DNA from 2 places in the Carnobacterium pleistocenium FTR1 genome. Region 1 is predicted to be linked to the other one. Evidence: riboswitches for the same ligand, from Rfam matches in the RefSeq annotation. Region 1 holds a riboswitch; the other holds the start of a gene.
What was found. Region 1 has a riboswitch for FMN ahead of ribD (bifunctional diaminohydroxyphosphoribosylaminopyrimidine deaminase/5-amino-6-(5-phosphoribosylamino)uracil reductase RibD). Riboswitches for the same ligand answer to the same signal wherever they lie in the genome.
Positions count from the first base shown of each region.

Region 1 (12,413 bases):
TTCCTTTAGAAGAGATGAAACAAAAAGCTTTGGAACACTCAATTGACCGTAGCTTTCCATTTGAAAAAGCACTCGCTGAAGAAAAAATAAGTTTTATTTGTGAAGTGAAACGAGCTTCGCCTTCCAAAGGGATGATTGCTGAAAAATTTGATTACTTAGCGATTGCGCAGTCTTACGAAAAAGCAGGTGCAACAGCCCTATCGGTTTTGACAGAACCAGCATTTTTCAAAGGAAAAAATGCTTATCTTACTGAAATCAAGCAAACAGTCAATCTGCCCATTTTAAGAAAAGATTTTGTTATTGACGAGTATCAAATTTATGAAACTAAAGCAATTGGAGCTGATGCTGTTTTGCTGATTGTATCTCTACTAGATGATAAACAATTACAGCACTACCACGAGTTGGCACACTCATTAGGGTTATCAGCTTTGGTAGAAGTTCACTCACAAAAAGAATTAAAAAGGGCTTTGAGAGTGAATCCTTCAGTTATCGGTGTCAATAACCGAGACTTAAAAACGTTTATAGTGGATTTGAAAAACTCAGTTGACTTACGTAGCCGGGTGCCAAAAGACACCTTGTTTATTGCCGAAAGCGGGATAAAAACAAGAAAAGACGTGGCTATTTTAGAAAAAGCTTCAGTGGATGGCATTTTGATTGGGGAAACTATGATGCTCGCTGAAGATAAAAACAAGCGGTTGTTAGAATTGCGAGGTGCCTAAAAATGACTAAACTGAAAATTTGTGGCATTAGAACGCTAGAAGAAGTTGCTATGCTAAATGATATCAAGCCGAGCTTTGCCGGATTTGTTTTCGCCACTAGCAAACGCCAAATCACTCTTGAAGAAGCCAAAGTTCTTCGTCAGCATTTAGACAAAGAAATTCAAACAGTAGGTGTCTTCGTTGATGCGGAAATTGAGTTTATTGCAACATTAGTGAATGAAAAAATCATTGACTGCATCCAACTACATGGTAACGAAGACGATCGCTACTTGTCTACTTTAAAAGCACAAGTAACCGCACCTATACTAAAAGCGATACGAGTATCTTCTATAGAAGATACTGCAAAAAAACCAGATGCGGATATGATTCTTTACGATACCTACCATAAAAAACTAAAAGGTGGAACCGGTGAGACCTTTAACTGGGATCTTCTCAAAAAAAAGACAGGCAACTATTTTTTAGCAGGCGGTTTGACTTCTGAAAACATTCAAGAAGCTATTCAACAATTACGACCTTATGCTGTGGATATTTCAAGCGGAGTGGAAAAAGATGGATACAAAGACAAAACAAAATTAATCGAACTCGTAAAAAAAATACAGGAGGTCAACTTATGAAAAATTATTTTGGAAACTATGGTGGACAGTTTATTCCAGAGACATTAATGAATGCCATTAATGAATTAGAGCAAGCTTATGAATACTATAAACAAGATGAAACATTTATTAGAGAACTAGACGATTTATTAGCTAATTACGCTGGAAGGCCCTCACTTTTGTATTACGCTGAAAAAATGACCAACGATTTAGGTGGCGCCAAAATTTACTTGAAACGGGAAGATTTGAATCATACTGGAGCACACAAAATCAATAATGTATTAGGTCAAATCTTATTGGCTAAAAAAATGGGTAAAACACGAATCATTGCAGAAACTGGTGCGGGACAACATGGCGTAGCAACTGCTACGGCGGCAGCTTTATTCGGTATGGAATGTGTCGTTTATATGGGGGAAGAAGATACAAATCGACAAGCTTTAAATGTCTTTCGCATGGAATTATTGGGCACAAAAGTGATCTCGGTCAAGTCTGGCACACGAACATTAAAAGATGCCGTTAACGAAGCCATGAAAGACTGGACTTCTTCTTTCGAAACATCTTACTATGCTATCGGATCTGTCATGGGACCTCATCCCTTTCCTACAATGGTACGGGACTTCCAAAAAATTATTGGAGAAGAAACCAAAGCTCAAATAGTAAAAAAAGAGTCTAAACTGCCGGATATTGTTATGGCTTGTGTGGGAGGCGGGAGCAACGCTATGGGAATGTTTTATGAATTCATTGAAGACAAAGAAGTACAGCTCATAGGTTGTGAAGCAGCTGGTCGAGGAATTAATACGAAAGATACGGCCGCCACGATTGCAGTTGGTACGCAAGGTATCTTCCATGGCATGAATTCTTACTTTTGTCAGGATGAATACGGACAAATCGCTCCTGTCTATTCCATTTCTGCTGGTTTAGATTATCCTGGAATTGGTCCAGAACATGCCTACTTGCATGACATCAAGCGGGCACAATATGTATCGATTACAGACGATGAAGCTGTTGATGCTTTTGAGTATCTATCCAGAACAGAGGGCATCATCCCAGCTATTGAAAGCTCTCATGCAGTTGCTTATGCCAAACAAATTGCACCTGCGATGAATCAAGACCAAATCATTGTGATCTGTCTATCCGGCCGTGGAGATAAAGATGTTGCAGCTATCGCACGCCATAAAGGAGTTGATCTACATGAGTAGAATTCAAGCAGCTTTCAAAAATAGAAAAGCGTTTATCCCCTTCATTACTGCAGGAGACCCGACTATTGAAGTCACTAAACAGGTGATTTTAAAAATGGCGGAAGCAGGAGCTGATATTATTGAAATCGGGATCCCTTTTTCTGATCCAGTAGCAGAAGGCCCCACTATCCAAGCAGCTAGTGAAAGAGCATTATCCAATAATACCAACGTAGACGATATTTTTAAAATGGTACAGGAACTGCGAAAAGAAATAGATACCCCACTTGTCTTTATGACCTATATCAATCCAATTTTCGTTTATGGAGTTGATAAATTTATGTCCCGCTGTCAAGAAGTTGGTGTGGATGGGCTGATTGTTCCTGACGTACCTTTTGAAGAAAAAGGATTGCTTGCACCTAGTTGTAAAAAATTCCAAGTTGATCTCATTTCAATGATCGCACCGTCCTCAAATGAACGTATTTCGATGATTGCAAAAGAAGCAGAAGGTTTTTTATATGTGGTCTCCTCTCTTGGAGTGACCGGCGTTAGAAAAGATATTCAGACCAATGTTTCGGAAATGTTGCATAAAATAAAAGAAGTGAGCACCATTCCTTGCGCAGTAGGTTTTGGTATTTCCACGATTGAACAAGCGAAAACAATGGCGAAAACAGCTGATGGCGTCATTGTAGGGAGTGCTATTGTCGCGATTATTGCAGAAAAAGGAGAAACTGCTCCTGAATATGTCTATCGTTATGTCAAAGAAATGGCAGAGACTGTTCATCAAGAAGCGAGTATTGAAGTATAAAAAAAGAACATAAATTGCTCTATTTATCAGCAACGACTGCTCCAAAGAATTTTTAGAAAGTAAATGACTGGCAGTAATTAAATACCCATCAAAAAAATAAAAGAAATTGAGAAATAATAGCTAAAGCAGCTTTATTTCTCAATTTCTTTTTCCTTTTAAGCATATTAAAAAAAAGCTATTAGTTTACTAAAATCCCTCGCAAAATACGCTTAGTCAAAACAATGTCTTTAGGTCAAATGGTGTGGATACTTTAAGATGAAATTTCTTCTGGAATAGACGGGTTTGCTTGTGGAGCCATGGGAACACCTGAAGCCTAAAAAGAAGTCTTCAGACTTTCAAGCTTCAAACAAATCGTAATCGCGCTAAAGCGCCAACGTTTTGTAATTCTCATTGAATCCAATACATGGCTACAATCAACCCTATTCCGCCAGAATTTTCAGGTAAATCATTTGGTTCATTTATTTATCTACACTAAAAATTATATAGCCAAAATAATCATCTGATCATTCTTTAATCTTGCTTCATCCATAATCAAACCTTATATAGTTTTTAGTAAATTAGCCATTTCGATAGCTGATACGGCTGAATCATAGCCTTTATTTCCAGCTTTAGTGCCGGCACGCTCAATCGCTTGTTCAATACTATCTGTCGTTAGGACACCAAACATTACAGGTACTCCTGTGTTCATTGAGGCTGTAGCTACTCCTTTTGAAACTTCAGCACATACATAATCGTAATGCGATGTAGCTCCTTTGATTACTGCGCCTAAAGTGATAATAGCATCGTACTTTCCTGAAGCTGCCATTTTTTGTGCAACTAATGGGATTTCATACGCCCCTGGTACCCAAGCAACAGTGATTTCTTCTTCTAACATCCCGTGTCTTCTCAAACCATCCACTGCACCACTCAATAATTTTGATCCAATAAATTCATTAAACCGTGCAACTACGATACCTATTTTTAAATCTTTAGCAATTAATTGTCCTTCGAATACATTCATTTTTTATTCCTCCAATTATTCTATAGTTGTTTTTAGTAATGCGTAATTCCCTATTTTAATAGTTCAAATAATGATTCATTTTTTCTTGTTTGACTTTTAGATAAGCTTCATCTTCTTTATAGGCTTCCATTTGAAGCGGCACTCTTTCCACAATATCCAGACCGTATTTTTTCATACTTTCTACTTTCAGTGGGTTATTGGTCATCAAACGCAATTGGGAAGCGCCCAAATCATCAAATATTTGTTTGCACTCATAATACTCTCGTAAATCAGCTGGAAAACCTAACGCCAAGTTCGCTTCAATTGTATCGTACCCTTGATCTTGCAGTGCGTATGCTCTTATCTTATTAACTAAGCCGATACCGCGCCCTTCTTGACGCATATACAATAAGGTACCTCGGCCTTCATCAGCAATGCGTTTCATAGCTGCATCTAACTGTTGCCCGCAATCGCATTTTATAGAGCCGAATACATCACCGGTTAAACATTCTGAATGAATACGGCAGAGTACTGGCTCCCCATCGCTAACATCCCCCATAACCAAAGCGACATGATGGTCACCTGTAACCGTATTTTCATAAGTATAAATCTCAAAATCGCCGTATTTAGTCGGTAACAATGCTTTAGATTGACGAGAAACAATTTGTTCTTTGGCTTTACGATACTCAATTAAATCAGCGATCGTACCGATTTTCAATTGATGCTTTTTGGCTAAATCTAACAACTCATTTCTCCTAGCCATTGTTCCGTCTTCACTCATAATTTCGCAGCATAATCCAGCGGGCTTTAGACCTGCTAAACGCATCAAATCGACCGTTGCTTCTGTATGTCCATTTCGGACCAATACGCCTCCATCCACTGCTTCTAACGGAAAAATATGCCCAGGTCTTCTGAAATCTTCTGGTTTAGCATCATCAGAAACCAATTTCATAGTTGTTAATGATCGTTCCACAGCTGAAATTCCAGTCGTAGTCTCGATATGATCTACTGAAATAGTAAAAGCAGTTCCATGATTATCTGTGCTATCCAAGCTCATCTGTGGTAATTTCAACTTTTTTGTATACGTTTTAGCCACCGGCATGCAGATAAGACCTTTAGCGTAACTAGCCATAAAATTCACATTAGCGGTCGTAGCAAATTCAGCAGCACAGATAATATCTCCTTCGTTTTCTCTATCTTCATCATCTACCAATAGAATATTTTTTCCAGCTCTTAAATCAGCTAGCAATTCTTCAATTGTATTGAACATATTTTTCTCCATTCTGGTCTAAAAGAACCCATTTTCTTTTAAAAAGCCTTCCGTTACTTGACTCTCTTGAACAGCATTTTTTGAATTTATTCCTAATAATTTTTCGACATATTTCCCAATCATATCGCATTCAAGATTGACAGTGTCTCCGGTTTGCTTTTGTAGCAGCCCGGTTTCTTCTCCAGTGTGCGGGATGATAGAGACTTGGAAAGACTGCTCATCCACTGTTACGACCGTCAAACTCACCCCATCAATAGCTATAGAGCCTTTTTCAATAATATACCGTAACAATTCAGGACTTGTTTCGACTGTGATCCAAACGGCATTGTCATCACGCCTAAATTCTTTTATCTGCCCCGTCCCATCGATATGCCCACTAACAATATGTCCGCCAAGACGCGTTGCCAAACTTAGTGCTCGTTCCAAATTAACGTGACTTCCGGGAGCTAATTCCCCTATGTTTGTTCTTTTTAAAGATTCGGACATGACATCTGCTTCAAAAAAATCTTTTTCTATTTTTGTTACAGTCAAGCAAATACCGTTTGTCGAGATGCTGTCTCCGATAAGCGTTCCTTGCAACACTTTTTGACCTTTAATTCTAAGAACCGAGGATTTTTCAGCTTGTTTGATTGATTTGATGGTTCCCATTTCTTCAATAATTCCAGTAAACATATCTTACCTCCAATGAACCTATTTTTTCTTATCAATGTAGCCTTCCAAAAACAAGTCTTCTCCGACCATCACAGCCGTCATCCGATGAATTGGAAACGCCTCTTTTAGTGATAGAATACCTGCTCCTTCAACTGCTGTTTTAGCATCTTTTCCTCCGATGATTTTTGGGGCAATATAAGTCTGTACTTTGTCTACGATGTTTTCTTCCAAAGCCGAAAAGTTTAAAGTAGCTCCGCCTTCCAACAAAATACTATCGATACCCCTAGCACCTAATGTTTTCATTAATTCTTGCAAATTTACTCTTCCAGCTTTTTCTTTAGTCACAATAATTTCAATACCCATTTGCTTTAATGTTGCTACTTTTTCTTTGTCGGCTTTGCTAGTTGTAGCAATAATTGTTTGAGCTTCCTCTTGATGAGTCAATATGGTTGAAGCGATTGGGATCCTCAGCTGACTATCCACAACGATTCTAATTGGATTGTTGCTATTGGGCATTCTAGAGGTTAATTGTGGATCATCTTTTAGTACTGTTTCGATTCCTACCATGATTCCAGACAACTCATGTCGCAAAACATGTACTTGTCTTCTAGCGGGTTCACCCGAGATCCATTGAGATTCGCCTGTTACTGTGGCTATTTTCCCATCTAAGGACATGGCATTCTTCATAACCACAAAAGGTTCTTTAGTGACAATGTATTTCATAAAAACTTCGTTCAACTGTTGACTCTCTTTTTCCAGAATACCTGTAACTACTTCAATTCCATTAGCACGAAGCCTTTCAATTCCTTTACCAGCAACTAATGGATTTGGATCGAGCGCTCCTACAACTACTCGTTTAATTTTTTTATCTATTAATAAATCTGAACAGGGAGGTGTTTTCCCAAAATGCGAACAAGGTTCTAGCGTAACATACATCGTTGCGCCGGCCACATCTTCTTCTGCTGACGCAATAGCATTTACCTCCGCATGTGCTTGCCCATATTTCTCGTGATAGCCTTGTCCAATAATTTTCCCAGCTTTTACAATGATAGCTCCAACTAAGGGATTGGGAGCTGTCCAGCCCTTCCCTTTTTTGGCTAAGTCTAGCGCCATTCTCATATATTGTTCATCCACTACTCTCACTCCATCCAAAATAAAAAGAAAGCCCAAAGAGTTTATGCTCAGGGCTTTCGTCATTTTTGTTTGTAAGGCTCAACAAATAAATCCGTGTACACTGTACTCGGCTACTTTTGAACTCTTTAAACTGTGTCTTCGCTTTATCCAGACTATAACTGTCGGCTTCGGAATCTGACCGAATCTGCCTTACGGCTCGTGGGCTTTTACCACCGGTAGGGACTCGCACCCTGCCCTGAAGACTATTTAATTTTTATATTATTACACAAAAAAGCCCTAGAATTTCCATCCAGGGCTTTGACTTATCGTTAAATAAGGCTATTTAATAGATGCTTAATAAACTTAAGATTCCTTTATATCTCAAATAAGACTAAAGTTATCCTCGTTTTTCTGCAATCACTTGTCTTCGCTTTATCCAGACTATACTGTCGGCTTCGGAATCTGACCGAATCTGCCTTGCGGCTCGTGGGCTATACCACCGGTAGGGACTTGCACCCTGCCCTGAAGACTATTTACTTTTATAATGTAAGACTATCTTTAAACACAATGGAAGTCAACAGTTATTTTTTCCTTTACTTCTGCACCGTTTTCAAAAATTACGATTAAATTTTCAATCGATGTCAAATAACTATATATTTAACCAAATATGTGGTACTGTTTATTTAATTAAATAGATAACTAAAACCACTAGGGGAGCTTGTTGCTGAAATGCTATGGCTGAGAGAGGTAAAAACCTGACCCTTAGGACCTGATTTGGCTAAGACCAGCGTAGGAAAAGTGGAATAGATAACGACTAATACAGCAACTTTACTTATGGAAATTGTATTTAAGTTACAGATAATGGAACACCACTTTTTGTCCTTCATGGATATAAAAGTGGTGTTTTTTAGTTATACACTAGTACATGAAAGGAGAACTAAGAATTGAACAATAAAAAAATGGCTCAAACAGCTTTAATCATAGCAATTGGTTATGTTGGCAGTAGCTTAATTGTTATCCCTGTAGGTTTTGTACGCATTTCTCCCTTACAACATATGATGAACTTATTAACCAGTGCCTTATTAGGTCCGGGGTATAGTGTACTGCAAGCCTTTGGTGTATCGTTGTTGCGCAATCTTACCGGAACGGGATCTATCTTAGCATTTCCAGGTAGTATGATTGGGGCTTTATTATCCGGAATATTCTTTTTGTACCGTAGAAAAATTTGGTCATTGGTTTTTGGTGAATTGTTAGGTACTGGAATCATTGGCTCACTCCTCAGTTATCCTATCGCTCGACTTTTCCTTTCTCAAGAAGCGTCGTTATTTGCCTTTCTTCCTGGCTTCTTTATCAGTTCATTGGTAGGAACCCTCATTGGGTATTTACTTTTGAAGCAGTTAATTAAAAGAAAAATAGTTCATTTAGAGGAGGAAGAAAAAGTTGGGAAAATTTGAATTAATAGAACAAATTAGAAAAACGAATCCCTTAATTCACAACATTACAAACCAGGTGGTGGCAAATGACGTAGCCAATAGTCAACTAGCCATTGGCGCTTCGCCAATGATGGCTTACGCACCTGAAGAAATGGAAGAAGTTGCTGGAATGTCAAAATCGGTCGTGTTAAATATCGGAACAATTACTACAGCAGTATTAGAGTCTATGTTGTTAGTAGGAAAAGCAGCCAATAAAATTGGGGTACCCGTTATTCTTGATCCAGTCGGAGTTGGGGCTACCACTTTCCGCAAAGCAGCAGTCAAACGATTATTGACGGAAGTTAAAGTCCAACTTATCCGAGGAAATGCCGGAGAATTGGCTAGTTTAGCTAATATTCCTTGGACTAATAAAGGCGTCGATGCTGGTGTAGGAGACACCTCGGTTAAAGACATTGCTGAACTAGTAGCCACCCGATACCAGACAGTCGTAGCCATTAGTGGCGCAGAAGACGTAGTCACTGATGGTGTGCAAACAGTTGGAATATTCAATGGGCACTCTTTAATGACTAAGATAACCGGTACTGGTTGTATGTTGAGCGGTATTTGTGGCGCTTTTGCAGCAGCTAGAACTAGCACAACAACAATCTTTGAAAGTACAGTTGAGGCCTGTACCGTTTATGCTGTTGCGGGTGAATTGGCGGTAGAAAGTCTTGAATTGGCAAGTCCTGGGAACTTTCGCGCAGCTTTTATAGACACCCTTTATCGTATTACATCTGACCAAGTGGCTGAACGGGCAAATTTGAAGCAATACCATGATAAGGAGGCCGAATGAAATGAGTAAATTACAAGTGCTAACCATAGCTGGTAGCGATAGTGGCGGAGGCGCAGGCATTCAAGCTGATATCAAAACGTTTCAAGAACGAGGCGTTTTTGGAACTTCTGTTATCACTGCTGTTACCGCACAAAACACGTTAGGAGTACAAGGTATTTATAAAGTGCCCTTGGAAGGTGTTCAAAAGCAATTAGATTCTATTTTTTCAGACTTTTCTATCCATGGAATAAAAACTGGCATGCTTGTTAACGAAACATACATGGAATTAGTTGCTGACGAGCTAGAAAAGTATCCAGAAATTCAATTGGTCATCGACCCAGTAATGATAGCTAAAGGTGGCGCCCATTTAATGGAAAATCAAGCATTAGAAACTATGAAATTCCGAATGGTTCCACTCGCAACAGTTTTAACACCTAATATTCCTGAAGCAGAGGAACTGAGCGGAATGGCGATTCAAACAAAAGAGGATATGAAAAAAGCAGCAAAAGTTCTTCAGAAGTTGGGAAGCAAAAATGTGATCATTAAAGGGGGTCATATTGAAAATGATAAATGGGCCAGAGATTATTTACTAATGGCAGATGGCAAGGAACGGTGGTATGAATCTCCACGAATCGCAACAGAAGATACGCATGGAACAGGCTGCACCTTTTCAGCTTGTATTACAGCAGAATTAGCAAAGGGACAGTCAGTTGAGAAAGCCGTTGAGATCGCGAAAGACTTCATTCAAGCTGCCATTTCTCACCCCATTGAAGTTGGACATGGTCAAGGACCAACTAACCATTGGGCATATGGGGAGGAAAATAAATGAGTTTAGACATAACGGCACTTAACTTGTATTTCATTGCCGGAACGCAAGATATGGTTGGCCGGTCATTACCTGAAACCTTACAAGATGCATTAATAGCTGGCATCACCTGCTTTCAATTTAGAGAAAAAGGTCTGAATAGTTTAGAAAATAGAAAAGAAATAAAAGAGATGGCTAAAACTTGTTTAACGTTATGTCAAGCTGCTGGAGTTCCGTTTGTGATGAACGATGATGTGGAAATGGCATTAGAAATTGGCGCTGATGGTGTGCATGTCGGGCAAAGTGACCGGAACATTCATGAAACCATTCAATTAGTTAAAGGAAATTTATTTATTGGATTATCCGTTAACACTTTTGAACAGTTCAAAGAAGCTGAATTAGTTGAAGGCTTAGACTATATTGGCGTTGGACCAGTTTATGAAACACTATCAAAATCAGATGCTCAAGCAACGGTTGGACTAGAACTTTTAGAGAAAATAGCTTCTCAACCGTCACATTTACCAATTGTAGCCATTGGTGGTATTTCAGAAAAGACTGCACCTTTAGTCAGAGGAACAGGCGTGGCGGGAATCTGCGTCATTTCAAAAATCGCCCAAAGTAAGGACGTTAAGCTGACGGTTAACGCTTTAAACAGAAAATGATAAGGAGGAATCATAAAATGAGTGAGCAAAAAATAGTTTTAGTGACAGGTGCAAGCAGAGGTCTAGGTGCTGTTATAGCTAAACAATTTGGTGCAAAAGGATATCGCGTTGTCGTGAACTACTTTAAAAGCGAAGAAAAGGCATTGCAAGTTGTTGCAGAAATAGGAAGTGAGCAAGCCATTGCCATCAAAGCAGATGTACGAGATAAGCAACAAGTAGAAGCGATGATCCAAAAAGCTGTCAAACAGTTCGGTCCTATTGAGGTAGTCGTTAACAATGCCTTGATTAATTTTGAATTTAATCCCGTAACACAAGGAAAAATCGAAGAGCTAACCTGGGAAAATTATCAAGAACAGTTTGAAGGAACAATTCAATCTGCCTTAAATGTGATTCAAGCGGTTCTGCCTGAAATGAAAAAACTTCAGTATGGTAGAATCATTAATATCGGAACCAACTTATTTCAAAATCCGGTCGTAGCTTATCACCAATACACAACTGCAAAAGCAGCTTTAATTGGCTTTACCAGAAATATGGCTAAAGAATTAGGTGCATATGGGATTACAGTCAATATGGTATCCGGTGGATTATTGCAGAAAACCGACGCAAGTGCAGTAACCACTCCGGAAGTATTCGACTTAATTGCAGCTAGTTCTGCCTTAAAACGGGTGACGGAACCGGCTGATCTGGCTGAAGTCGTCGTATTTATGGGAACCGAAGCTTCCAGAGGTGTAACGGGTCAGAATATTGTCGTAGATAGTGGACTGACAATGAATTAATCAGGTTAAAGAAAGACAAAATAAACTTATGGAGTTGAAAATGATGACGAATATAAAAAAAGTTCTTACAATTGCTGGTAACGATGCAAGTGGCGGTGCTGGATTAGCAGCGGACCTAAAGACTTTCTCAGAATATAGTACTTATGGCATGGTAGCATTGACTACTATTGCTACGATGGATCCGGATAATAGTTGGAAACATAATGTCACTACTCTACCGATTTCCGTTGTAGAAGAACAATTGAAAACGATTCTTGCAGGAGATACTAAAATTGCTGCTATGAAAACAGGCATGCTTGGCTCGGTGGAAATTGTTGAACTTGCTGCCAATACAATTTCTGATTATCAATTTCCTAAAGTTGTTATTGATCCTGTATTAGCTTGCAAAGGTGAAGATGAACTATTAAATCCCGAAACAGCTGAGGCTATTCAAAAATATCTCTTGCCTCTTGCGGATGTAGCAACGCCAAATCTTCTTGAAGCTGGAATTTTTTCAGGACTAGGGAAATTAACAACTCTTGAAGATATGAAGAAAGCCGCTGAAAAAATTTATGATCTTGGTACAAAACATGTAGTAGTTAAAGGTGGAAAAAGCTTTAAAGGCGATAAAGCAATCGA
Region 1 covers NZ_JQLQ01000002.1:2,145,255-2,157,667, forward strand. Annotated here, with positions in the region: gene trpC (indole-3-glycerol phosphate synthase TrpC) at 1-719, shown strand, start outside; gene BP17_RS10540 (phosphoribosylanthranilate isomerase) at 722-1,333, shown strand; gene trpB (tryptophan synthase subunit beta) at 1,330-2,511, shown strand; gene trpA (tryptophan synthase subunit alpha) at 2,504-3,295, shown strand; gene ribH (6,7-dimethyl-8-ribityllumazine synthase) at 3,834-4,295, opposite strand; gene BP17_RS10560 (bifunctional 3,4-dihydroxy-2-butanone-4-phosphate synthase/GTP cyclohydrolase II) at 4,351-5,544, opposite strand; gene BP17_RS10565 (riboflavin synthase) at 5,563-6,216, opposite strand; gene ribD (bifunctional diaminohydroxyphosphoribosylaminopyrimidine deaminase/5-amino-6-(5-phosphoribosylamino)uracil reductase RibD) at 6,235-7,314, opposite strand; FMN riboswitch at 7,460-7,576, opposite strand; FMN riboswitch at 7,728-7,842, opposite strand; TPP riboswitch at 8,009-8,122, shown strand; gene thiW (energy coupling factor transporter S component ThiW) at 8,253-8,762, shown strand; gene thiM (hydroxyethylthiazole kinase) at 8,749-9,573, shown strand; gene thiD (bifunctional hydroxymethylpyrimidine kinase/phosphomethylpyrimidine kinase) at 9,575-10,381, shown strand; gene thiE (thiamine phosphate synthase) at 10,378-11,019, shown strand; gene BP17_RS10595 (3-oxoacyl-ACP reductase) at 11,037-11,795, shown strand; gene thiD (bifunctional hydroxymethylpyrimidine kinase/phosphomethylpyrimidine kinase) at 11,839-12,413, shown strand, end outside.

Region 2 (12,413 bases), 550 kb from region 1:
TTCTGTAACCTCTTGACCATTGACAAACACTTTTTGATTGTCCCCATTTGGTTCAAAAGAGATTGTTAATTCTTTCAACAACTCTACTAGTCTTTTTTCATCGGTTACTGCTATATTTTTTTCGATTGCTTGATATGTTAACGCACGATACATTGCTCCAGTATCGCAATAAATGTACCCTAGTTTTTTCGCTACTACCTTAGCAACCGTACTTTTCCCAGCAGATGCCGGCCCATCGATTGCAATTTTTATTGTTTTTTCCAAATTTTTGTCCTACTTTCTTATTTATGTAAAAAACGGGCTGGGGCAAACCACCCCAGTCCTTTCCTATATCCAAATGATTATTTTAAACTGTGCTCCAAAAAGTAGATTTAGCATCCACTTTAAAGATAAGGTATAACCTACTGTTTAATTTACTTTTAAAACAGTTCCTACACTGACCGAATCACCTGATATTCCGTTTATGGATTTTAATTCCTCAGTTGTCATATTATGGTTCAATGCGATTCGATAAAGATTATCTCCTGCTTGAACGGTATAAGTATTCATGGCTTCTTCTTCCACCACTTCAGATTCAGATTCTTCTTCAACAACCGGTTCTTCTACTATTTGAGACTCTGGTTCTTCTGGCACTATTGCTTCACTTTCGGGTTCAGATTCTGATTCAATACTTTCGCTTTCAGACGAAACTTCAGATTCTTCTTCAGATTCAGATTCTTCAGAACTGCTTACCTCACTATTGCTATTTTCTGTAATGATCATTCTTTCTTCAGAAGAGCTCAGCGTTTGAGTCGTCTCAGAATCTTCATTGGACCACCAAAAATACGCTAATAACGGTAAGATAATAACTAATGCTAAAAAAATCAATAATGAAGTTATAACCGGATGCACACTTTTCTTCGCATTTTTTCTTGCCGTTCTAGAATATTTATCATCTACTAAACTATCATCATCATCAAATTTACGATTCCATGCTTTTTCCTTTTTAGGGTTATTTTTCGAATTTTTTTTACTCATTTTTAGTACTCCTCCTAAAACCAAAATCACTATTATTATATCATTGTTACATAGAATTGTCTTACTAATTTCTAATTAAAAATAATTCCTTTAAGGTCTCTTCTGCATTTTTTTCTTTTGCGGATAGTCTTTTTTCTTTCAAATCATTTTCCTTATAAAATTCATTAATTCCTACATTACAGTTAGAGCAGCAAAGAGTTGGTTTGTTTTCTACTTTTTCATCAAAATAATGTAAAAGAAAGGCCCTTTTGCAACTTGATGTTTCAGCATAATCTACCATGTAGGATAATTGTTGCTGTTTATAAACCGTTCTACTTTTTACTTGATTTTTGGCTGTTTCAATTGATAAATTAGATTTTAAATAATTTTCTATTAATTGCTTTTGTGTAGGGCTGCAACTACCTTCTAATACTTCTCCTTTTTTGTAACTATATTCCAACATGTCAACCGTTGGCAAGGTATATTCTTGTAAACGGAATTGGATCATGCCATCTCCCGGTTCGTATAATAAAAGTGCTAGACTAGGTTCTCCATCTCTACCGCATCTTCCAATCTCTTGTAAATAAGCCTCTGGGCTACCTGGCAAATGGTAATGTATGATAAATCGAATATTACTTTTATTTATTCCCATTCCAAAGGCACTTGTTGCACAGATGATATCGATCTCATCATGAACAAATTGCTGCTGGATTTTAATTTTATCCTCTGAGTCTACATCTGAATGGTAGCTTTCAGCAACAATATCCGTTTTATTTCGAATCAATCTAGCAATTTCATCAGCAGTTTTTTTACTAGAAAAATAAATAATTCCTGGTTTCTCTAATTTTTGAATTTGATTCATTAGTTGCTGATTCTTATCATGTTCACAAATCACGGTAGAAAAAGCAATGTTTGACCGATCGACCGAATAGATAATCTGCTTGGTATTTTCATTATCAATTTTTAAAGATGTTAAAATCTCTTCTCTAACACGACTCGTAGCTGTAGCACTTAGCGCCATTGTTAAAGGGAAATTTAATTGCTTACGAATAAGTCCTAAATCTAAATAATCAGGCCTAAAATCTAATCCCCATTGAGAAATACAGTGAGCTTCATCAATTGTAAAAAGACTAATAGAAACTTTTTTTAGACAAGTCATGACGTAAGTCTGTTGAAGCATTTCTGGTGAGAGGAAGATAAATTTATACTCAGAAAGATGGTTTAATACTGATTCTTTTTCATGTGCATCCATTAAGCTGTTGATAGCAGCAACTCTTTTTTCACCCGCTAATTTTAATTGTTCTACTTGGTCTTGCATCAAAGATAATAAAGGAGAAACAATCACAACCAAACCTTCTAAACAATAACCGGTCAATTGATAGCAAATGGACTTTCCCATCCCTGTTGGTAACATAACCAATGTATGGTTACCTCCTAAAGCTGCTAAAATTGCTTCTTCTTGTCCGTCTCTAAAAGAGGTATATCCAAAATAGGTCTCTAAATTCTTTTTTATGAGATCTTTATTGTCCAAAAGTACGACTCCTCTCAACTTGAACTAAGCGATACCACGAAAAAGGAATTTGAGGCATCTTGATTAACAATTCCTTGTACGTTATTTCTTCATCACTATTAAACAAGGTATTTAGTTGTTTATACTCATTCTGCGGTATAAAACTAGATACCTTGAAATCCGGAAAAATAATGGCTAATTCAATAATGTGTTCTGAAATAGTGTTGATTTTTAGTTTTCTTCTCATAGCAATTTTTTCAATCGAGAGTCCTTCTTCCAAATATTGAGCCGTTAATTTGGTACTTTGGCTTAGACTGCTGAATCGATCTCTAACACATTCTTGATAAATAAAATAAAATAATGGATAATTTTCTTTTTTATCGTTTACTTTATTCATTAACTGAATAACAATACGTTGTAGTAAAAAGGCTATTTCAATTGGTTCAACTCCATATTTGACTGCTAATTGAGCACTGGTTTTACCAAATTTTTCATGACCTGTTAATTGTGATACGATTATCTCTGCATCAATCGTATTCAGTTCTTTTAGCAGTTGAATCCATTCTTTTCCAAAAGAAACAGCTAGTTCTTGTTTTTCTAATGAATTCCTTTTCAACCAATTTTTCACCCATAGTTGCCTGTTCCATTCTTTTTCAATGGGCAAATAATAGTTATTTTTATACCGTAATTCCGAAAGAACTTGAGTCAAAAATAAGATTTTTTTCCAAAACTCTTTAGTTGGTTTTCCTTGGGTCATTTGATTTATATTTATTGGATAAAAATGTTTCGAAAAATATTTTTCTACTTCTTTCTTTCCTTTTTCACAAAGATAAAGATCTTCATTGGTTTTTTTTGAATTGATCCACCCTTTGGCAATAAAACGTTGAATCATTTTATCATATTGTCCACGCTGTAAATGAGGAAAAATCGAAAAAAAGTTTATCATATGATAAGAATGAGCCTTGAATAAAATCGAGGCCGTTCTTTTCCCAGTTAAAATATGGTATAGCGTTGAAGGTTTAACAGGATGATCTTTAGAATATAATGAAAGACAGAAATACTGGCTATATAAAGATTGTTCCAAGACATTCACCCACATTCTGATTACATATAAAATTTTTTTAATAGAATATATCTATCATTAAATCTAATATACCAAAAATAATTGTTTTTAGGGAATTCTTTTCTAAATTTAAAAGAATATTAATAACAAATTTCCTATCTAGCTTGGTTATTTGACAGTTTATATGAATGCTTTTAAGGAATCTTTAAGCACTATAAATTACTAACCAGTGGTTGAAGCCTCAAGTGCTAGGGGCACCTGGGGCGAGAAAAAGCGCAAGATGGTCAGTGATCATGCTTGTACGTAGTTCAAGCAACTACAGTCATGACAAAGTGGACATTGGGTCTGCTTCTTGGAACACCTTCTAAAACACCTTCTAGAACACCATTTCAGGTGTACTGGCTCTACACAAGCAAACACGTTACATCATAAAAAAATTTCTTTTTAAAGCATCCTTACCGTTTGGCGGAGAACCAAAAAATAGACCCTATAGAAAGCACTTTTTTTAGTGTCCGTTCTATAGGGTCCATTTTAATTTTTAGGTTTCTTTTTTATTTAAAACTAACTTTTGTCATTTGATTACGAAATAACCAAGTTTTTAATTTTGCAAATAGTAAAATAAATACAGCACTTACTATTGCTCCTTTTATTATATTAAAAGGTATAACACCCATTAATAGATAATCACTAATAGGTCCTACACTAAAGTTTAATAATCTTAAATATAAAGGAAGCAATAAGAAATAATTTACAACTGATAGAACGACTGTTAATGATGCAGTTCCAATCACATTTGCAAAAATAATATTTTTTGTATCATGAATTTTAGACTTCATAATCAAATAAATCGGTAATGTATACGCGATTGAAGCGATAAAACTTGCAGTATCCCCAATAGGATATCCTGCATCACCGCCCGTTTGGATATAATGAAGCAATGAACGAATAAACGCAATCATTATTCCACCAACTGGACCGTATAAAAACATACCAACCAAAACAGGAATGTCACTAAAGTCTACTTTTAGAAAAGTAACTCCTGGAATTATTGGAAAGCCAAATGAAATCAAAATGGTTGAAAAAGCAGCCAACATGGCGATTCCCACCATTTTTTTTGTATTACTAGTTTGCATAAAAATCCTCCTAAAAGGATTCATCAGCCTAGGCATTTCTGAGTCTATTCAAATAAAAAACAATATAAAAATGCTCGTCTATGTTATCTTCAGATAGATAACTAAACAGAGCACTTGAACAATGATACCTATTCAAATAAACTCCATCTTCTTTATCCAGACTTTACTGTCGGTACTGGAATTTAACCAGTTCAACTAAATAATGCTATTTAGCTCGTGGACTATACCACCGGTCGGGAATCTCACCCTGCCCCTGAAGACGAATCTTTATATTTTTTTTAACAAGTTCATTGTATAACATAAGAAAATAAAAATCAACATATTCCTTACTTTTAATTAGTATATTAATCTAAATAGGGTAAATGAATAATAAATCTCGTCTGTTCATTTACTTTACTCTTAACTTCAACAAATCCACTATGTGCTTCCACAATGTTTTTTACGATTGATAAACCAATGCCTGTTCCCACTTTATTTCCTTTTATAACCATGCGAGATTTATCCGCTTTGTAAAAGCGATCAAACACATAAGGAATGTCTTCTTCTGAAATTCCAGTTCCATTATCGACTACTTCAATTAAAACTTCATCCATAATTTTATCTAAATGAACCAAAATTTCTACTTTTTTACTTTCTTTTTCTACCAAACTAGTGTGTCTAATAGCATTATTGATCAAGTTTACAAATACTTGATTCATTTTATCCTCATCCATAAAATATGAATTTAAATTTGGATCAATTTTCAAATTCAATTGGATATTATTTTTCTCAGACATAGTAGCAAACCGAGTAAATAAGTTTTCAAAAAAATCTTCAAAATTAACATCCATCTTTGTCAACTTGATGAAACCGGCTTCCATCCTAGAACTATCGAGCATTTCATTCACCATACGATTCATTCTAATGGATTCTTCTCCAATTATTTTGGCCATTTCTTTTTTTTCTTCTTGAGTTTCAGCCACATCATCTAAGATAGCTTCACTATATCCTTGTATCATAACTAAAGGTGTTCGCAATTCATGAGAGATATTATTTATAAAGTCATTTCTCATAATATCAAGTCGTTTTTCTTTTGTTATGTTTTGAATAGATACTAATACACCACGTACACTTTCTAGATTTTCATCAAATAAAGGTATTAAAGTTATCTTGTAATAGTAATCTTCAATATTATTCTCGAAGCTTACTTTCTCTGGAAATCTTATAACAGCATCGATTCGATACTCTAACGCTTCAGGTATAACCGCTTTCATCAATCGATTGGCTCGGTACGAATGTTGTAAAAATTCGTCTCCCAGTGGATTAGACATTAATAAGGTTTTATCTTGATTGTAATACAACACTCCAGTAGAAATAGAGGTAACAATATTTTCTAACAGTTCTTTTTCTTGGCGAGTTGCTGCTCCTGTAACTTCCAATGATTTCCCCATTTTATTCATTGCTAAGGCTAACTGAGCTAACTCATCTTTATAATTCGACTGTGCTTGTTTAGAAAAGTCATTTTTGGCATAGTCATAGGCTATATCTCTCAATTGTGTTAATGGTTTTCCCATTCTACGTTGGAAATAGTAAAATAACAGGATTCCTACAACGATATAAAAAATACCATTAATGGCTGACCACGTTGTCATTCTACTATATGTGCTACTTAAAAATGATAAATCGCCATAAATATAAAGCTGGCCATTTTGACCATTTGAGTCGAAATTTTGACTTTTTAAAATATATGGTGTATTTATCTTTCTGTCAAACTTGAGTTCATCTACTATTAAAAAATTTGCACCACTTGCTAGAGCAGTCTCAACTTTACTTGTTAACTTAACTTGATTAAAGTTATTTAATTGGTCATCTAAATGATTATTTGAAGAGTAAATCGGAGGTTCATCTCCTAATTTCACCATCAAAGATAAGTGAGAATCATAAGCTTGTAGTTTATCAATATTTTCTATTAGAAAATTTGGATCTTCTTCTAGGATATCAATTAAAGAATTGATAGAACTCTCAAAATCCTTTATATAATTGTCTTCTATATTTTTTTTATAAATCATTCCGTATACTTGAGTGGAGATGAAAAAACAAAATCCTATAGCCAACATTGTCGCTAGCCATGTACGAGTAACTAAACTGCTTAGTTTAAACATATTTTTGCCTACTTTTCAGATTCTTCTGGAAAAGAATTAAATTTATATCCGAGTCCCCAAACCGTTACAATCATTTTGGCAGCAGGCTCTGAGTGTTTCGTTAATTTTTCTCTCAGTCGCTTAACATGGGTATCTACTGTTCTTAAATCACCAAAAAATTCATACTTCCATACTTCGCGCAGTAACTGTTCTCTTCCAAAAATTTGATCAGGAGATTGAGCTAAATATACTAGTAAATCATATTCTTTAGGCGTTAGGTTGACTGGATTTCCATCTGCCAAAACACGGTGAGATTGGTCATCTATTTCAAAATGCGGCATTTCAATTAAATTGGGATTCACCTTTTCTTTCGGCTTGGTACTTTGGGTTCTTTTTAAAATAGCCGATACCCTTAAAACCACTTCTCTAGGACTAAACGGTTTCACAATATAATCATCCGCACCGACTTCAAATCCTTCTATTCGGCTTACTTCTTCTCCCTTAGCCGTTAACATCATAATTGGAGTATTCTTTGTTTCACGTATTTTCTCAGCCACTTCAATCCCATTCATCTTAGGAAGCATCAAATCTAATAAAATTAAATCATAATCATTCTCTAAAGCCAATTTAATTGCATCTTCCCCATTATCTGCTTCAAATACAAGATAATTTTCTCTTTCTAAGTACATTTTTAATAGTCTGCGAATTCGGTCCTCATCATCTACTACTAACAAATGTATTACTTCATTTTCCATTTATTTACACCCCATCAATTTACATTAGGTCTTTTTTATAAGATACCAATCCTAGTGTTAGTATACACAACATTTGTTCCATTTTTCAACTAATTCAAATGATTCCATGTTTAAAAGATGAAACGTCTCTAGTATGATCCTTTTATAAGACAAAAAGTAATCAACTTATTAATTACTCGAATAAAATTTATTCAGCTATAAAAATAAACCCCCTGAAATTAGATTTTTAGGTCCAACTTTTTGGGGGTCGCACATTTTATTTTTTTAGATTGCTTATTCAGTCGTCTCTTCTTGTATCGCTGAATTACGTAACTGGTAAATTTCAAACGTTTTTAACTCACGCCATTCACCTGTTTGTAATCCATCTAAATTTAACGTACCATAAGACTCTCTTTTTAATTTTTCTACTGGGTGTCCAATAACTTGAAACATATTTTTAACTTGTCTATTACGGCCTTCATGTATAGTTAATTCTACCATAGTAACATCCTTAGCACGATCTGATGAAAGGATTTTTGCTTTTGCTGGTGCTGTCTTTTTACCTTCAATAACAATACCTTTTTCAAGTCTATTCAGTGATTTTTTGTCTACTAAGCCTTTTACTTTAACAACATATGTTTTATCTATTTGGTGCTTAGGATGCATTAATAATTGGGAAAGTTCCCCATCATTTGTTAATACCAATGCTCCTGTTGTATCATAGTCCAGGCGACCAACTGGGTAAATACGTTGCTCAATATTTTGAAACAAATCAGTTACCACAGGACGTCCCTTATCATCTGAAACGGCTGTGATCATGTTTCTAGGTTTGTTCAATAAAAAATAGACCGGTTCTTCCCTATAAACTGGAACTCCATCAACTTCAACTACATCAGAATTTCCAATTTGAATTCCCATTTCTTTAACAACTTTTCCATTTACTCTAACGTGGCCTTTAGAAATAAGTTCCTCTGATTTGCGTCGTGAAGCTACCCCGGCATGCGCTAAAACTTTCTGTAATCTTTCCATATTTTCTCCTCAATATACTCTATTTTTTTCATCTTCAAATTGCTGATTAAAACGTTCAAAAAATAAATCAGACTCTTTTTCATTATTTACTGTTTCTAAATCGGTTATTTCAGGTAAATCATCTAAATCTTTGAGTCCAAAATAATCCATGAAATACGCTGATGTCCCATACAGAATAGCTCTTCCTGGACCTTCTACGCGGCCTTTTGATTCTACAAGACCCCTAAGCGTTAATTTTTGTAGCGCTCCACTTGTTTGGACACCGCGTATTTCATCGATTTCCATTCGTGTTAAAGGCTGCTTATAAGCGATAATCGCAAGTGTCTCTAACGCAGCTTGTGAAAGATTTGTTGTCAAAGGTGAAACAGCATATTTCTTTATAATATCAGCATACTCTTTTTTGGTTGCTAATTGATACTGATTTCCAACTTCAATAAGCATCAACCCTCTATATGTTAAACTTTCATATTCTTTTTGGAGACGCATCAGAAATTGGTAAACTTGTTGAGTCGAACACTCTAGCAAAACAGAGATTTCCTCTAAAGACAGACCTTCATCTCCCGCTACAAAAAGAAGAGCTTCAATTGCTGCTAATTCATCCATTTTACTCATCACCTATTTCTTCTATCACTGATGGATAGACGATAATATCTCCATAAGTTACCTTTTGTTGAATAAATACATTTTTTTCTTTAATTAATTCAAGTAAAGCCATAAAAGTCGTTATCATTTCATTTTTTGTTGGAGTGTCAAAAAGATTAGTAAATAAAATACCCTGATTTTTTTTTACGCTTCTTAATTTCCCCATAATAAATTCTATTTTTTCATTAATAGAGGTTTCTTCTGCTTTGATTTTTGTTTGTAAAGGTATTTTTTTCACTTTTTTATTAAACATTTCTTGAAAAGCAGCCACTAAATCAAACGTGCTGATTTGAAGAGGTTCAAGAGGGACTTTTTCTTGTAACAATTCTAGATTGGCTGGTTCCTTAGAAAAATATTGACTTCGTTCTTCTTCTTTTACTTTCAATATCGCTGCTGCTGTTTTAAATTTTCGATATTCTAACAACTGCTCTACTAATGCATCTCTAGGATCCTCACCCGTTTGGTAAGAGTCTTCATCATCTAGACTTACATCTATTTCCTGTTTAGGTAGTAACAATTTACTTTTTATGGCCATTAAAGTTGCGGCCATAACCAGGTAATCACCGGCAACATCTAACTGTAACACTTTCATTGCTCGAATATAATTTAAATATTGAGCTGTTACGTCAGCAATAGGAATGTCATAAATATCAATTTCTAAATGTTTGATCAATTGTAGCAATAAATCCAGCGGTCCTTCAAATGCATCAATTTTTATCGTTATATCAGATGACATTTAATCCTCGCTATTTCCATCAGCACTTAACTCTTGCTGCTCGTTTTTTTTACTTTTTTCTTGTTCCCATTTAGCAACTAAAGGGGCTGTTTCCAAAGTTCCCATTATTTTTTTTTGCGGGAATTGACGTTCTAATGCCTCAGAAATACTATAGCTAATTCCTTCATTTCTAAATGAAGGATTAATTGAGATACGTCTTAACAAAATCATATCGTTTGCACTTTCTACACCTATTACAGCTATAATATCTTGGGTTTCTTCGCTTTTCCATAAATAAAGTTTATGATTCTCTTTATTTTGATACCATTCCATTTCATCTTTCAAACGCGCAACATCTTTTAAATCTGGAATGAATGAAAGCAATCCCATTGAAATTTTTTCATAATCATTTTTGTAATCGAGTAACATATTCTCCTCCTAGTGCTATAAGTTTGCAACAACTTAATGTTAACGCATACCTTATTTAAAATTAATAAAGAGAGCATTCTAATCTCATCAAGTCCGCATAACTTTCTCGCTTAATAGCTAAAAAAGCTTGCCCATTTTCAACAAATACTACCGGTGGTCTTGGAATACGATTGTAGTTGCTAGCCATTGCATACCCATATGCCCCTGTGCTAAAAACGGCTAAGACATCTTTATCATCAGCTTTTGGCAATGGAAGATCCCATATCAGCATATCCCCAGATTCACAACATTTTCCAGCAATAGAATAGGTCTCTTCCACTTTATCTTCTACACGGTTTGCTAGAATACCAGTATACTTCGCATCATATAGGGCCGGTCTGATGTTATCAGACATCCCTCCATCAATAGCTAAATAATTTCGAACATCTGGTATGACTTTTTGCGAACCGACTTGATACAAAGTAATACCTGCTTCCCCAACTAAACTACGTCCTGGTTCAATCCAAATTTCAGGCATCGGCAATTGAAGCTTTGCTGAAACAGTTTGAACTTCGTCAATCAAATTATTCACATAATCCTCAATTGGCAATGGTTCATCTTCTGACGTGTACCGAATACCAAAACCTCCACCAACATTTAGCACGCGTAAATGAAAACCAAATAATTCTTGCCATTTCTTAGATTGCATCAATAATTTATCGACAGCTAAACTAAATCCATCTGTTTCAAAGATCTGTGAACCAATGTGACAATGGAGACCCATCGTATCGATATATGGCATCTCTAGGGCGGATTGTAAGGCTTGCTGAGCTTGACCATTATTTAGATCAAACCCAAATTTAGAATCGGTCTGTCCAGTCGTTATATAATCATGGGTATGAGCCTCAACACCTGGTGTGACCCGCAACAAAATAGATACCTTTTCCTTGCGTTGCTGTGTATAGTCATTTAATTTTTTTAATTCGTGAAAATTATCAACTACAAAACAGCCAATACCATAATCCAATGCCGCAATAATCTCTGAATCAGATTTATTATTCCCATGGAAATGAATTTTTTCACTCGGATAATTTGCTTGAATAGCCGTGTATAGTTCTCCCCCGGAAACAACATCCAGAGACATCTCTTCTTTAGCCATTAGTTGATAGATAGCTAAACAAGAGAAAGCTTTACTTGCATAGGCCACTTGAGCAGAAACATTTCTATCTTGGAAAGTTTTTTTAAAAGCTTGGGCTCTATGTTTAATTTGAGAGACATCATAGACATATAAAGGTGTTCCATATTCTTCAACCAATGAAACTGTGTCTATTCCCCCAATTTCTAAATGGTTGTCTTGATTTATTTTCATTGTTCCGGTCAGTAATCTTTTGTCCATCAATCGACTATCCCCATTTCAGGTTCTCTTGTTTTTTGCTTTACCTACTTTAACACAAAAAAAAGCTTTTCTCAATATAGGTTGATACCATATGTAGAGGTATCAATAATTTTAAAGAATCTATTTATATAACGAAAAAATGGACGATGAACTAAAGAGAAACTATTTAAAAGTACGGTTAGTAAACCATAGCTTTTTCACAGTTTCTCTTTAGAGTCTAATAGATCATATTTCGGAAAGAATATTTTTTACTAAAGCTTTAAAAGTGTGTTTAACGCGTTGAGTTGTTTCTACAACTTCCTTATGATTTAAATTTGCTTGCATCCCCGCTGCTAGGTTGGTAATACAAGAAATACCGATTACTCTCATACCCGCATGTTTTGCTACAATAACTTCAGGGACAGTAGACATCCCAACCGCATCAGCACCAAATAAACGAACCATTCTTATTTCAGCAGGAGTTTCATAGGTCGGACCAGAAAATCCGATATATACTCCTTCTTTCAAGTCGATCGCCATATTTTTAGCTACTGAACGGACAATCTCTTGATAAGCTGGATCATAAGCATGGCTCATGTCCGTAAAACGTGGTCCCATTGCATCATCATTAGGACCAATTAATGGATTGGTTCCTGTGTAGTTGATTTGATCCGTGATCATCATTAAT
Region 2 covers NZ_JQLQ01000002.1:1,591,902-1,604,314, forward strand. Annotated here, with positions in the region: gene cmk ((d)CMP kinase) at 1-264, opposite strand, end outside; gene BP17_RS07860 (LysM peptidoglycan-binding domain-containing protein) at 409-1,017, opposite strand; gene BP17_RS07865 (RecQ family ATP-dependent DNA helicase) at 1,082-2,527, opposite strand; gene BP17_RS07870 (helix-turn-helix domain-containing protein) at 2,517-3,590, opposite strand; gene BP17_RS07875 (ECF transporter S component) at 4,121-4,702, opposite strand; FMN riboswitch at 4,844-4,967, opposite strand; gene BP17_RS07880 (sensor histidine kinase) at 5,047-6,843, opposite strand; gene BP17_RS07885 (response regulator transcription factor) at 6,852-7,577, opposite strand; gene BP17_RS07890 (pseudouridine synthase) at 7,851-8,585, opposite strand; gene scpB (SMC-Scp complex subunit ScpB) at 8,595-9,188, opposite strand; gene BP17_RS07900 (segregation and condensation protein A) at 9,190-9,963, opposite strand; gene BP17_RS07905 (RibT protein) at 9,964-10,371, opposite strand; gene lysA (diaminopimelate decarboxylase) at 10,433-11,746, opposite strand; gene BP17_RS07915 (purine-nucleoside phosphorylase) at 11,972-12,413, opposite strand, start outside.
Region 2: it holds a riboswitch for FMN, as region 1 does, so the genes downstream of both, BP17_RS07875 (ECF transporter S component) here and ribD (bifunctional diaminohydroxyphosphoribosylaminopyrimidine deaminase/5-amino-6-(5-phosphoribosylamino)uracil reductase RibD) in region 1, are expected to answer to the same signal.